One region of the Cellulosimicrobium funkei genome, then DNA from elsewhere that is predicted to be linked to it. Evidence: riboswitches for the same ligand, from Rfam matches in the RefSeq annotation. Region 1 holds a riboswitch; each other region holds the start of a gene.
What was found. Region 1 has a riboswitch for S-adenosylmethionine ahead of BXA05_RS05480 (methylenetetrahydrofolate reductase). Riboswitches for the same ligand answer to the same signal wherever they lie in the genome.
Positions count from the first base shown of each region.

Region 2: another riboswitch for S-adenosylmethionine. It lies ahead of BXA05_RS01950 (LLM class flavin-dependent oxidoreductase); the one in region 1 lies ahead of BXA05_RS05480 (methylenetetrahydrofolate reductase).
Region 3: another riboswitch for S-adenosylmethionine. It lies ahead of BXA05_RS01885 (ABC transporter substrate-binding protein); the one in region 1 lies ahead of BXA05_RS05480 (methylenetetrahydrofolate reductase).

Region 1 covers NZ_FTMI01000002.1:266,716-269,914, reverse strand. The annotation lists gene BXA05_RS05485 (sodium/solute symporter) at 1-1,392, shown strand, start outside; SAM riboswitch class I at 1,604-1,706, shown strand; gene BXA05_RS05480 (methylenetetrahydrofolate reductase) at 1,712-2,773, shown strand; gene metE (5-methyltetrahydropteroyltriglutamate--homocysteine S-methyltransferase) at 2,806-3,199, shown strand, end outside.
Region 2 covers NZ_FTMI01000001.1:451,222-454,420, forward strand. The annotation lists gene BXA05_RS01945 (NtaA/DmoA family FMN-dependent monooxygenase) at 1-376, opposite strand, end outside; gene BXA05_RS01950 (LLM class flavin-dependent oxidoreductase) at 394-1,548, opposite strand; SAM riboswitch class IV at 1,893-2,000, opposite strand; gene BXA05_RS01955 (TetR/AcrR family transcriptional regulator) at 2,170-2,892, shown strand; gene BXA05_RS01960 (MMPL family transporter) at 3,010-3,199, shown strand, end outside.
Region 3 covers NZ_FTMI01000001.1:437,053-440,251, forward strand. The annotation lists gene BXA05_RS01880 (ABC transporter permease) at 1-191, opposite strand, end outside; gene BXA05_RS01885 (ABC transporter substrate-binding protein) at 262-1,890, opposite strand; SAM riboswitch class IV at 1,995-2,108, opposite strand; gene BXA05_RS01890 (LLM class flavin-dependent oxidoreductase) at 2,288-3,199, opposite strand, start outside.

The sequences.
Region 1 (3,199 bases):
TGGAACGCGTCGGCGATCAGCGGCGAGTACCTGTCCGCGGGCACGTTCCTCGGGCTCTCCGGCCTCGTGCTGCTGTCCGGCGCGGAGGCGTTCTGGTTCCCCGTGGGGTACGCGGCGGGCTACCTGCTCGTCCTGCTGTTCGTCGCGGGCCCCCTGCGGCGCAGCGGCGCGTACACGATCCCCGACTTCGTGCACGCCCGGCTCGACTCCGTGGTCGCGCGCCGCGTGACGAGCGTGCTCGTGCTCGTCATCGGGTGGCTCTACGTGGTGCCGCAGCTCCACGGGGCGGCGCTCGTCATCACGAGCGTGGCCGCGGTGCCGCCGTGGGTCGGCTCGGTGGGGATCGCGGTCGTGGTGAGCGCCGTCGTCGCCGCGGGCGGGATGCGCTCCATCACGTTCGTCCAGGCGTTCCAGTTCTGGGTCAAGCTCACCGCGCTCGCGGTGCCGCTCGTCTTCGTGCTCATGGCGCTCGGCGGGGCGTTCGAGCCCGGCGGCGCCGTCGTCACGTTCGACCCCGCCGCCGTGTTCCCCCACGAGGCCGGGCCGGGCGGCCTCGACGCGTACGCCACCGTCTCGCTCCTGCTCGCCCTCCTGCTCGGCACGACCGGCCTGCCGCACGTCCTCGTGCGCTTCTACACCTCGCCCGACGGCGGCTCGGCCCGCCGCACGACCGTCGTCGTGCTCGTCATGATCAGCGTCTTCTACATGGTGTCGAGCACGCTCGGGCTCGTGGCGCGGGTCGTCGCGCCCGACCTCGCGGCGCCCGGGGTCGCGGACACGGTCGTCCTCACGCTGCCGACCCGCCTCGTGCCCGGGCTCGGCGGCGAGCTCCTCGCCGCGCTCGTCGTCGCCGGGGCGTTCGCCGCGTTCCTCGGGACGTCGTCGGGGCTCGTGGTGGCGCTGGCGGGCGTCGTGAGCCAGGACCTGTTCGGCGGCACCGTGCGGTCCTTCCGCTGGTCGGCGGTCGCGTGCACGCTCATCCCGCTCGCGTTCGCGCTCGTCACCATCCCGCAGGGCCTCGTGACGAGCGTCGGGACGGTGTTCGTCTTCGCCGCGTCGGCCCTCTCCCCCGTGATCCTGCTCGGCGTGTGGTGGCGCGGCCTCACCGCGCGCGGCGCGGTGGCGGGCATGGTCGTGGGCGCCGTCCTGTGCGCGACGGCGCTGCTCGCGTCGTCCGCGCTCGTCGCCGCGGGGTACGGGAGCCCGTCCGGCGGCACGGCCGACGGCGTCCCCGGCGTCGTGCGCGCCCTGCTCGCCCAGCCCGCCGCCTGGACCATCCCGCTCGCGACGGCGACCGTCGTCGTCGTGTCGCTCCTCGACCGGCGCGGGCCGCCGCTGCGCACCGACCGGTTCCTCCGCCGCCTGCACGTGCCCGAGCGCCGGAGGGCCTGAGACCTGCAAGGCCGACGACGACCCGTCGCCATGGTCGGTGTCTGGGACCTCGCTCGAGCACCTGAAATCTGTAGCGTAGGAAACCTGAAATTCGTAGCGTAGAGAGCCCGAGATCCGTAGCGCGGGGCGCCGGTACGCCTCCGGCCGATCCCTCCGCATCTCACCTGGCGGGCGCTCTCGACCGCATGTCGGATGGGTCGTAGGATCGTGCCAACCATCCAGAGCGGTCGAGAGTCCTGGCTCGACGACACCGCAGCAACCCGCCGACGGAAGCCTCCCGAGGACAAAGGTGCTAACGCCAGGGTCGATGGAGTGACGCATGACCTCAGAGGCATCCTTCGCGCACCGTCCGGGCCGTCCTCGGCCGACGGTGTCGTTCGAGCTCATGCCCCCGCGCCGACCGGACGCGGCCCCGAAGTTCTGGGAGACGGCACGCCGTCTCGTCGCGACGCACCCCGACTTCGTGTCCGTGACGTACGGCGCCGCGGGCACCGACCGCGCGACCGCGCGCCAGGTCGTCGGACGCCTGCTCCAGGGCACGCCCGTGCTGCCGATCGCGCACCTCACCTGCGTCGGGGCGTCGCGCGAGGACGTGGAGTCGGTCATCACCGACTTCCTCGACGAGGGCGTGCGGAGCTTCCTCGCCCTGCGGGGCGACCCGCCGCGCGACCAGCCGGACTGGCAGCCCGCGCCGGACGGCGTCCGGTCGTCGACCGAGCTCGTCGCCCTGCTGCGCGAGGTCGAGGCGTCGCGCTGCGCGTCCGACCCGGCCGTCGCGCTGCGCGGCGCGGCCCGGCCGCTGACGATCGCCGTCGCGACGTTCTGCGACGGCAACCCCGCCGCTGGCACGACGCGCACCCAGGAGGTGCGACGCCTCTGGCAGAAGCAGCAGGCCGGCGCGAGCTTCGCGATCACGCAGCTCTTCTACGACGCGTCGTCGTACACCGACTTCGTCGCCGAGGCCCGTGCGGCCGGCGTGACGATCCCCATCCTCGCCGGGCTGCTGCCCACGACGGAGCCCGCGCGGCTCCGTCGCGTCGAGGAGCTCACGGGCGTGCGCGCGCCCCAGCGCCTGCTGGACGCGCTCGACGCCCTGCCCGACCCGGAGGCGCAGCACGCCTACGGGATCGCGTACTCGGTCGACCTCGCGCAGCGCGTCCTCGACGCGGGCACGCCCGGTCTGCACGTGTACACGTTCAACAAGCACCGCGCCGCTCTTGACCTGCTCGAGGGTGTCCACCTCGGCGGCGGGTCGGTCGGGACCGGGGGCGGCGCCAGCGCCGCCGCCGCCCCGCTCGTCCCGGACCTGGCCAGCGGGCCGTGGGTCACCGGCACCTCCCTGCCCACGACGAGCGCCGCCACGCACGGCGCGCCCGTCTGACCGGTCCTCCGGACCAGCAAGAGGTTTCGATCATGGACACTTCCGTACCCTCCCCTACCCAGAACCCGGTCGCTTCTCCCGCCGGTACCGCCTTTCCCGCCGGCACCGTGCTCGGCTACCCGCGCATCGGTCGCCGCCGCGAGCTGAAGAAGGCCGTCGAGGCGTTCTGGGCCGGCAAGACCTCGGCCGAGGAGCTCGAGGCCACGGCCCGCGAGCTGCGCCTCGCGACCGTCCGCCGGCTCGTCGACCTCGGCCTCGGCGCCGACGACGCGTCCGTCCCCGGCTCGTTCTCCTTCTACGACCAGGTGCTCGACGTCGCCGCCTCCCTCGGGGCGGTCCCGTCGCGGTTCGCGTCGCTGACCGACGACGCCGGTCGCCTCGACCTCGCGGGCTACTTCACCGTGGCGCGCGGCCAGGGGGACGACG
Region 2 (3,199 bases), on a different contig from region 1:
AGGCCGCGCGGCCCTCGGAGAGCAGGTCGAGCGTCGCGAACTGCTTCGCGAGCTCCCACGGCTCGTTGAACGTCGTGTTGATCGTGCCCGCGAGGCCGAGCCGCTCGGTGACGGCGGCGAGCGCGGCGAGGACGGGCAGCGTGTCGGGGCGGCCGACGACGTCGAGGTCGTGGATGCGGCCCTTGTGCTCGCGCAGGCGCAGGCCCTCGGCGAGGAAGAAGAAGTCGAGCCTCGCCTCCTCGGCGCGGCGCGCGAGGTGCTCGAACGACGCGAAGTCGATCTGGCTGCGCGAGCGGGGGTCGCTCCACACGGTGGTGTTGTTGACGCCCGGGAAGTGGGCGCCGAGGTGGATCTGCTTGCGGGGTCGGGTGCTCATGTCGCGTCCGTCCGGGCTCAGGCGATCGCCGCGTAGCGGTTCGCGGGGTGCGGGAGGCCGAGCGTGTCGCGCAGCGTCGTGCCCGGGTACGCGGTGCGGAACAGGCCCACGCCCTGGAGCAGCGGCACGACCCCGTCGACGATCGCGTCGAGGTCCGTGCTCAGCGACGACGGCCGCAGCAGGAAGCCGTCGGCGGCACCGGCGTGCGCCCACTCCTCGACCGTCGCCGCGAGGTCGCGCGCCGTGCCGACGTGCGTCAGCGAGTCGGTGTCCCACGAGACGCCCTCGAGGTCCTCGAGCAGGTCGAGGCGGGCCTGCGCGCTCGCGCGCGTGTCCCCGACGACGACGTACGCGTCCACGAGGACCCGCAGCCCGTCGGGGTCGCGCCCGGCGTCCGCGGCGGCGTCGCGCACCTGCGCCCGCAGCGCGACCGCCTCGTCCCGCGTCGCCGCGCGGACCCGCACGACGTCGGCGCGCCGGGCCGCGAGGTCGAGCGACGCCGGCGTGCTCGCGCGGACGACGACGGGCGGCTGGCCCTGCGGCGGGCGCGGCGTGATCGACGGCCCCTTGACCGCGAACCGGATGCCCTCGTGGTCGACGTAGTGCAGCTTCTCGCGGTCCACGAACCGGCCCGTCGCGACGTCGCGGATCTCGGCGTCGTCCTCCCACGAGTCCCAGAGCCGCGTGACGACCTCGACCGCCTCGTCGGCCTCGGCCACGGCGTCGGGCTCGTCCTGGGCGCCCTTGCGCCCGAAGGCCGCGGCCTCGGCCGGGGTCGTGGACCACCCGACCTGCCATCCCGCGCGGCCGGAGCTCACGTGGTCGATCGTCGCGACCGCCTTGGAGACGTGGAACGGCTCGGTGTGCGTGGTGGTGACGGTCGGGACGAGGCCGATGCCCGCGCTGCGCGGCGCGAGCCGGGACGCGACGAGCGCGGCGTCGAGCCGGCCGCGCACGGACCCGTTGCGGCCCGGCTGGAGGGTGAACGCGTCGTCGAGCGTGACGAGGTCGAGCAGGCCGCGCTGGGCGGTGGCCACGAGCTCGACGAGGCGCTTGGCGTCGAACAGGCGCTGGGCCTGGGACCCCACGGTCCGCCAGGCGGCGGGGTGCGCACCGGCGTCGGTGAGGTCGACGCCCAGGTGGACGGTACGGGCGGGGCGGGGGTCGGGCATCGCGAGGATCCGTTCTGGGACAGGCGCCGGCCGCGCGCTCAGGGCGCGGCGGGGTGCCGGGGGTGGGCAGGGTCGCCCCGCCGCGGGGCGGCAGGGCGGGCCCGGGAGGCCGGAGGGAGGCCCGTCAGGGCGTGCGCGCGGGGGCGCGCGGCGTCAGGAGCGGGGCGTCGTCAGCGACAACAGGTGACGCCCGCGAGGGCGCCGACCGGACAGGAGACGACGGCCGCACCGCGGACCGGACAGGGGCACGTCGGCGCGTGCGGGGTGCTCACCGCGGTGCTCGACTCTCGCCGGTCCATCGTCCGTCTCCTTCGTGCCCGTCTCCGGGCGCCGCGTGTTGCCCCGCACCGCGCAGGTCGCGCGACGCGGGACCTGGTCCTCACCCGGGGCACCCCGCCGCGCGGGAGGGTTGCCGTCCGACGAGCCGGGGCTTCGCGTCGGAGCTCATGACCATGTCCTGTGCCGGGGTCCGTGGACCTCGGTTGCCGGGAACCTACGAGCGGTCGGAGAGGGTGTCAACGCACCGCCGGGACCTTCCCACATACTGGACTCGATCGGTCAACTTTGAGCAGCCGAGGCCCTCGTTTGCACCGAGTGCATCGATGCACCTAGTGTCAAGAGGTGCCTCTCCTCCCCGGACCCGAGCGCCCGACCGCGCCCGCGACGGACGCCGTGACCCCGGACGCGCCGAGCGCGGACGTCCCCGGCCCGGACGCCGCGGCTCCGGACCGTCGCGCGGCCCTGCGCGCACGCCACCGCCGCGCGATCGTCGCCGCCGCCGCGTCGCTCATGGAGGAGAAGGGCGGCGCGCGCTTCACCGTCGACGAGCTCGCGGCCCGGGCCGACGTCGCGCGCCGCACGATCTTCAACCACTTCGCGTCGCTCGACGACGTCGTCGTCGAGGTCTGCGAGGACGTGCTGGGCACCGTCGTCGAGACGCTCGGGGCGAGCGCGGCCGAGCCGGGCACCGACCGCCCCACGCCCCTCGACGACGTCACCGCGGCGCTGCGCGGCACGGACCTCGTCGGCCCCATGGCCTACCTCACGCGCGCCCTCGGCGGTACCGCGACCGAGCCCACGCCGCGCGTCACGACGATGGTCGTGCGCACCTTCACCCACCTCGCCGAGCGCCTCGTCGCGGCGACCACGCGCCGGCACCCGGACGTCGACCCGCTCGAGATCGAGATGCTCGTGGGCGCGCTCATGGCCGGGGTCCTCGTCATCCAGCGGCGCTGGTGGGCCGAGACCGGCGCCGCCGACGACGACGCGTCGCGCGCGGTGTGGTCCGGCCTGCTCGACCGCCTCGTCGAACGGATCCGCGCCGGCTGGGCGGACCCCGTCTGACACGACCCGCACCCTCCCCGCCCTGTCCCGCCTCGCGACCACCTCTCCCGCAGCACCGCACCCGCCACCCCGGGCACACCCGCCGGACCCGGACCGGACTCCCACCGAAGGATCCTCATGGCTGAACTCCTCTACCGCCTCGGCCGCGCGTGCGCGCGCCGCGCGCGGACCGTCCTCGCCGCGTGGCTCGCGGTGCTCGTGCTCGCCGGGGCGGCGTTCGTCGCGTTCGGCGGCACGCTCGCCAGCAGCTTCTCGATCCCCGGCACCCCCACCGCGGACGTCACCGAGCGGCTCCAGACCGCGCTGC
Region 3 (3,199 bases), on a different contig from region 1:
CGGTCGAGGCCGTACTGGGCGCGCAGGGCCTCGAGCAGCGCGGGGTCCACCTGGTCCGCCTCGCCCCCGCCGCTCGCCATGAGCGCGGCCGGGTCGCTGGGCAGCAGGTAGAGGACGAAGAACGAGATGGTGAACGCCGCCCAGAGCACGAACAGGCCCTGCCCGGCGCGACGCAGGACGTACCGGCCCATGGTCGGCCTCCTTCCGTGGGGGATGCCCGCCTGCCCGACGCCGCGGCGTCGGGCAGGCGGGCCCGGCGGGTCAGCCCTGGGTGACCCAGGCGTCGTAGAAGTCGAGGCGCGACGACGCCTCGAACGTCAGGCCGTGGACCGTGTCGGCGGCCGCGATGGTCGTCGAGAGCTCGTAGACCGGGATCGCGTGCCCCTTCTGGACCAGGAGGCGTGACGCCTCCGTGACGAGCCTCTGGCGCTCGGCCGGGTCGGTCGCCGCGGCCGACGCGTCGAGCAGGTCGTCCACCTCCTCCGCGTCGCGCTGGTTGATGTTGCGCGCGTTCGCCGAGAAGATCGTCCGCAGCACGTCCGGGTCGGAGCGCGTGAGGTTGTAGTAGTCGAAGTCGAAGTCGCCGCTCTCCTTGATCGCCTGCGACTCGGCGACGGTCACGTGCTGGAGCTGGAGGTCCACGCCGATCTGCGCGAGCTGCTGCTGGACCAGCTCGAGCGGCTCCGGCACCTGCCAGAACGTCACGGTCGTGGAGAGCTTCTGGCCGTCCTTCTCCCGCACGCCGTCGGCGCCCTCGACCCAGCCCGCGTCGTCGAGGATCTTCTTCGCGCCCTCGGGGTCGTAGGCGAGCTCGTCCGCGACGCTCTCGTAGAGCGGCGTCGAGTGCGACAGGACGCTCGTGGCCGGCTCGTCCTGGGCGCTGAGCACGGTGTCCGCGATCTGCTCGCGGTCGATGCCCTGGAGGATCGCCGTCCGCACGGCCTCGTCGCCCGCGAGCGGGCTCGACTCGTTGGGGAAGAGGTTGAACACGACGCCCGGGTTGGCGCGGTACTCGAGCCAGAACCCGTTCCCGTCGAACTGCGGCAGGTCGACGGTCGAGATCGCGGCCGTGGCGTCGATCTGCCCCGACTGCAGGCTGCCGCTGCGCACGCTCGCCTCGGGGATGACCTTGAACGTCACCGTGTCGAGGTAGGCCTCGCCCTGGTGGTCGCTCGCCTCCGAGCCCCACGCGTAGCCCGCGACCTTCTCGAGCACGATCTCCTGGTCCTGCGTGTACGACTTCACGGAGAACGGGCCGGAGCCGACGAACTTCCCGGCGCAGCGGTCCTCGACGCTCAGGTCGGCCGAGGACGGGGCGAGGAGGCCGAGCGAGAACGTCGACGTCGCCTGGAGGAACTGCGCGCTCGGCTCCGCGAAGTCCACCGTGAGGGTCTGCGGGTCGGTGACGGTCGTGCCCTCGTAGCCGACGAGGTACTGCGACCCGAGCGACGCCGTCGCGCCGAGCGCGACGATCGCGTCGAAGTTCGTCTTCACCGACTCGGCGTCGATCGGCGTGCCGTCGGCGTACGTCGCGTCGTCGCGCAGGTGGAACGTGTAGCTCGACGCGTCGTCGTTCACCTCCCAGCTCTCCGCGAGCCACGGCAGGATCTCGCCCGACTCCGGGTCCTGCGCCGTGAGCGACGCGACCGTCTGGCGGGCCGCCGCGATGGCGTCGTTGTTGCCGACCTGCTGCGGGTCGATGCAGTGCGAGTCGACCGTGAGGGCGAACGTCAGGTCGCCGCCCGCCACGGGCTCGCCGGACGGGCTGGGCGACCCGTCGCCGTCGGACGCGCCGGAGCCGCCGCCCGCGCACGCGCTGAGCAGGAGGCCCGTCGCGGCGGCCGCCGCGGCGACGGTCAGGGACCGGCGTCGGTGAGGTGTGGGGATCATGTCGTGCTGCTCTCCTCGTGTGCCGGCTGAGGACCGGCGGTCGTCCGGCGCCGGTGGTCGTCCGCGCCGGGCCCAGGGCCGGCGCGGCGGGGGTGCCCACCGGGGTGCCGTGCTTACCGCGCCGCGGGAGCGGCGCGGTCAGGTCGTTCCCGGAGCACCCCGTCACGTCGAAGGGTTGCTGGTCAGCGAGCCGGGCCTGCGTGCTGACGCTCGTCACCTGGGAGCAGGAAAGACAATCTCGACCGGTTGAGTCAAGTATCGAGACAGCCGTCCCGCCAGACGGACGGTTGTTTCCTGCTCCGCGACGTCGTGACCCGCCGGCAGGCCGCCACGAGCACGGCGAGGGCCCGCCTCGCCAGGCGAGACGGGCCCCTCCCCTCCGGTCCGTCGGGCTACCTCAGGCCGCGGTGAAGCCCGCCGCGCGGCGGGCGTCGGCCGGGCTCCACAGGTCCGTCTTCACCTCGGCCTGCACGACGGGCACGACCTCCTCCGCGAACCGGCGCAGCACGTCCTCCTGCTGCGCCGCGGGGATCAGGTGGTTCACCGAGACGGACTGCAGGTCGTGCCGGTACGAGGCGTGGTAGTCGAGGATCTTCTCGGCCACGCGCTCCGGCGACCCCACGAGCGCGGGCCCGCGCTCGACGGCGTCCTCGACCGTCCGGAAGCTCGGTGCCTTCCCCACGGCGTCGGGCCCGTACCCCCGGCGCGCCGCCGCCGCGACCTGGCCCTCGTAGATCGGGCGGTACTGCTCGATCGCCTCCTCCGTCGTGTCGGCGAGGAACAGCCCGCCCGAGCCCGACCCGACGAACCCGTACGCCGGGTCGTGCCCGTGCGCCGCGTACTGCTCGCGGTAGCGGTCGATGAGCACCTGGTAGTTCTCGCGCGGCTGCAGCGCGTTGGCGCTGACGATCGGGTCCCCGTACCGGGCCGCGAGGTCGACCGCGAAGCGCGACGTCGCCGACCCGTGCCAGATCCGGAACGGCCCGGCGAACGGCCGTGGCAGCGTCGTCGCGTGCTCCAGCGCGTGGCGGTGCCGCCCGCTCCAGCTGACGTCCTCCTCCGACAGCAGCAGGCGCAGCAGCTCGTAGTTCTCCTGGAGGTACTCGTACTGCTTGTCGAGGTCCAGCCCGAGCAGCGGGTACTGCAGCACCTCGTTGCCCTTGCCGATGACGATCTCCAGCCGCCCGCGGCTCAGCTGGTCGACCGTCGCGAGGTCCTCGGCGACGCGGATCGGGTCGAGCAGCGACAGCACGGTGACGCCCGTGCTCAGCAGGATGCGCGACGTCCGCGCCGCGACCGCGCCGAGGAG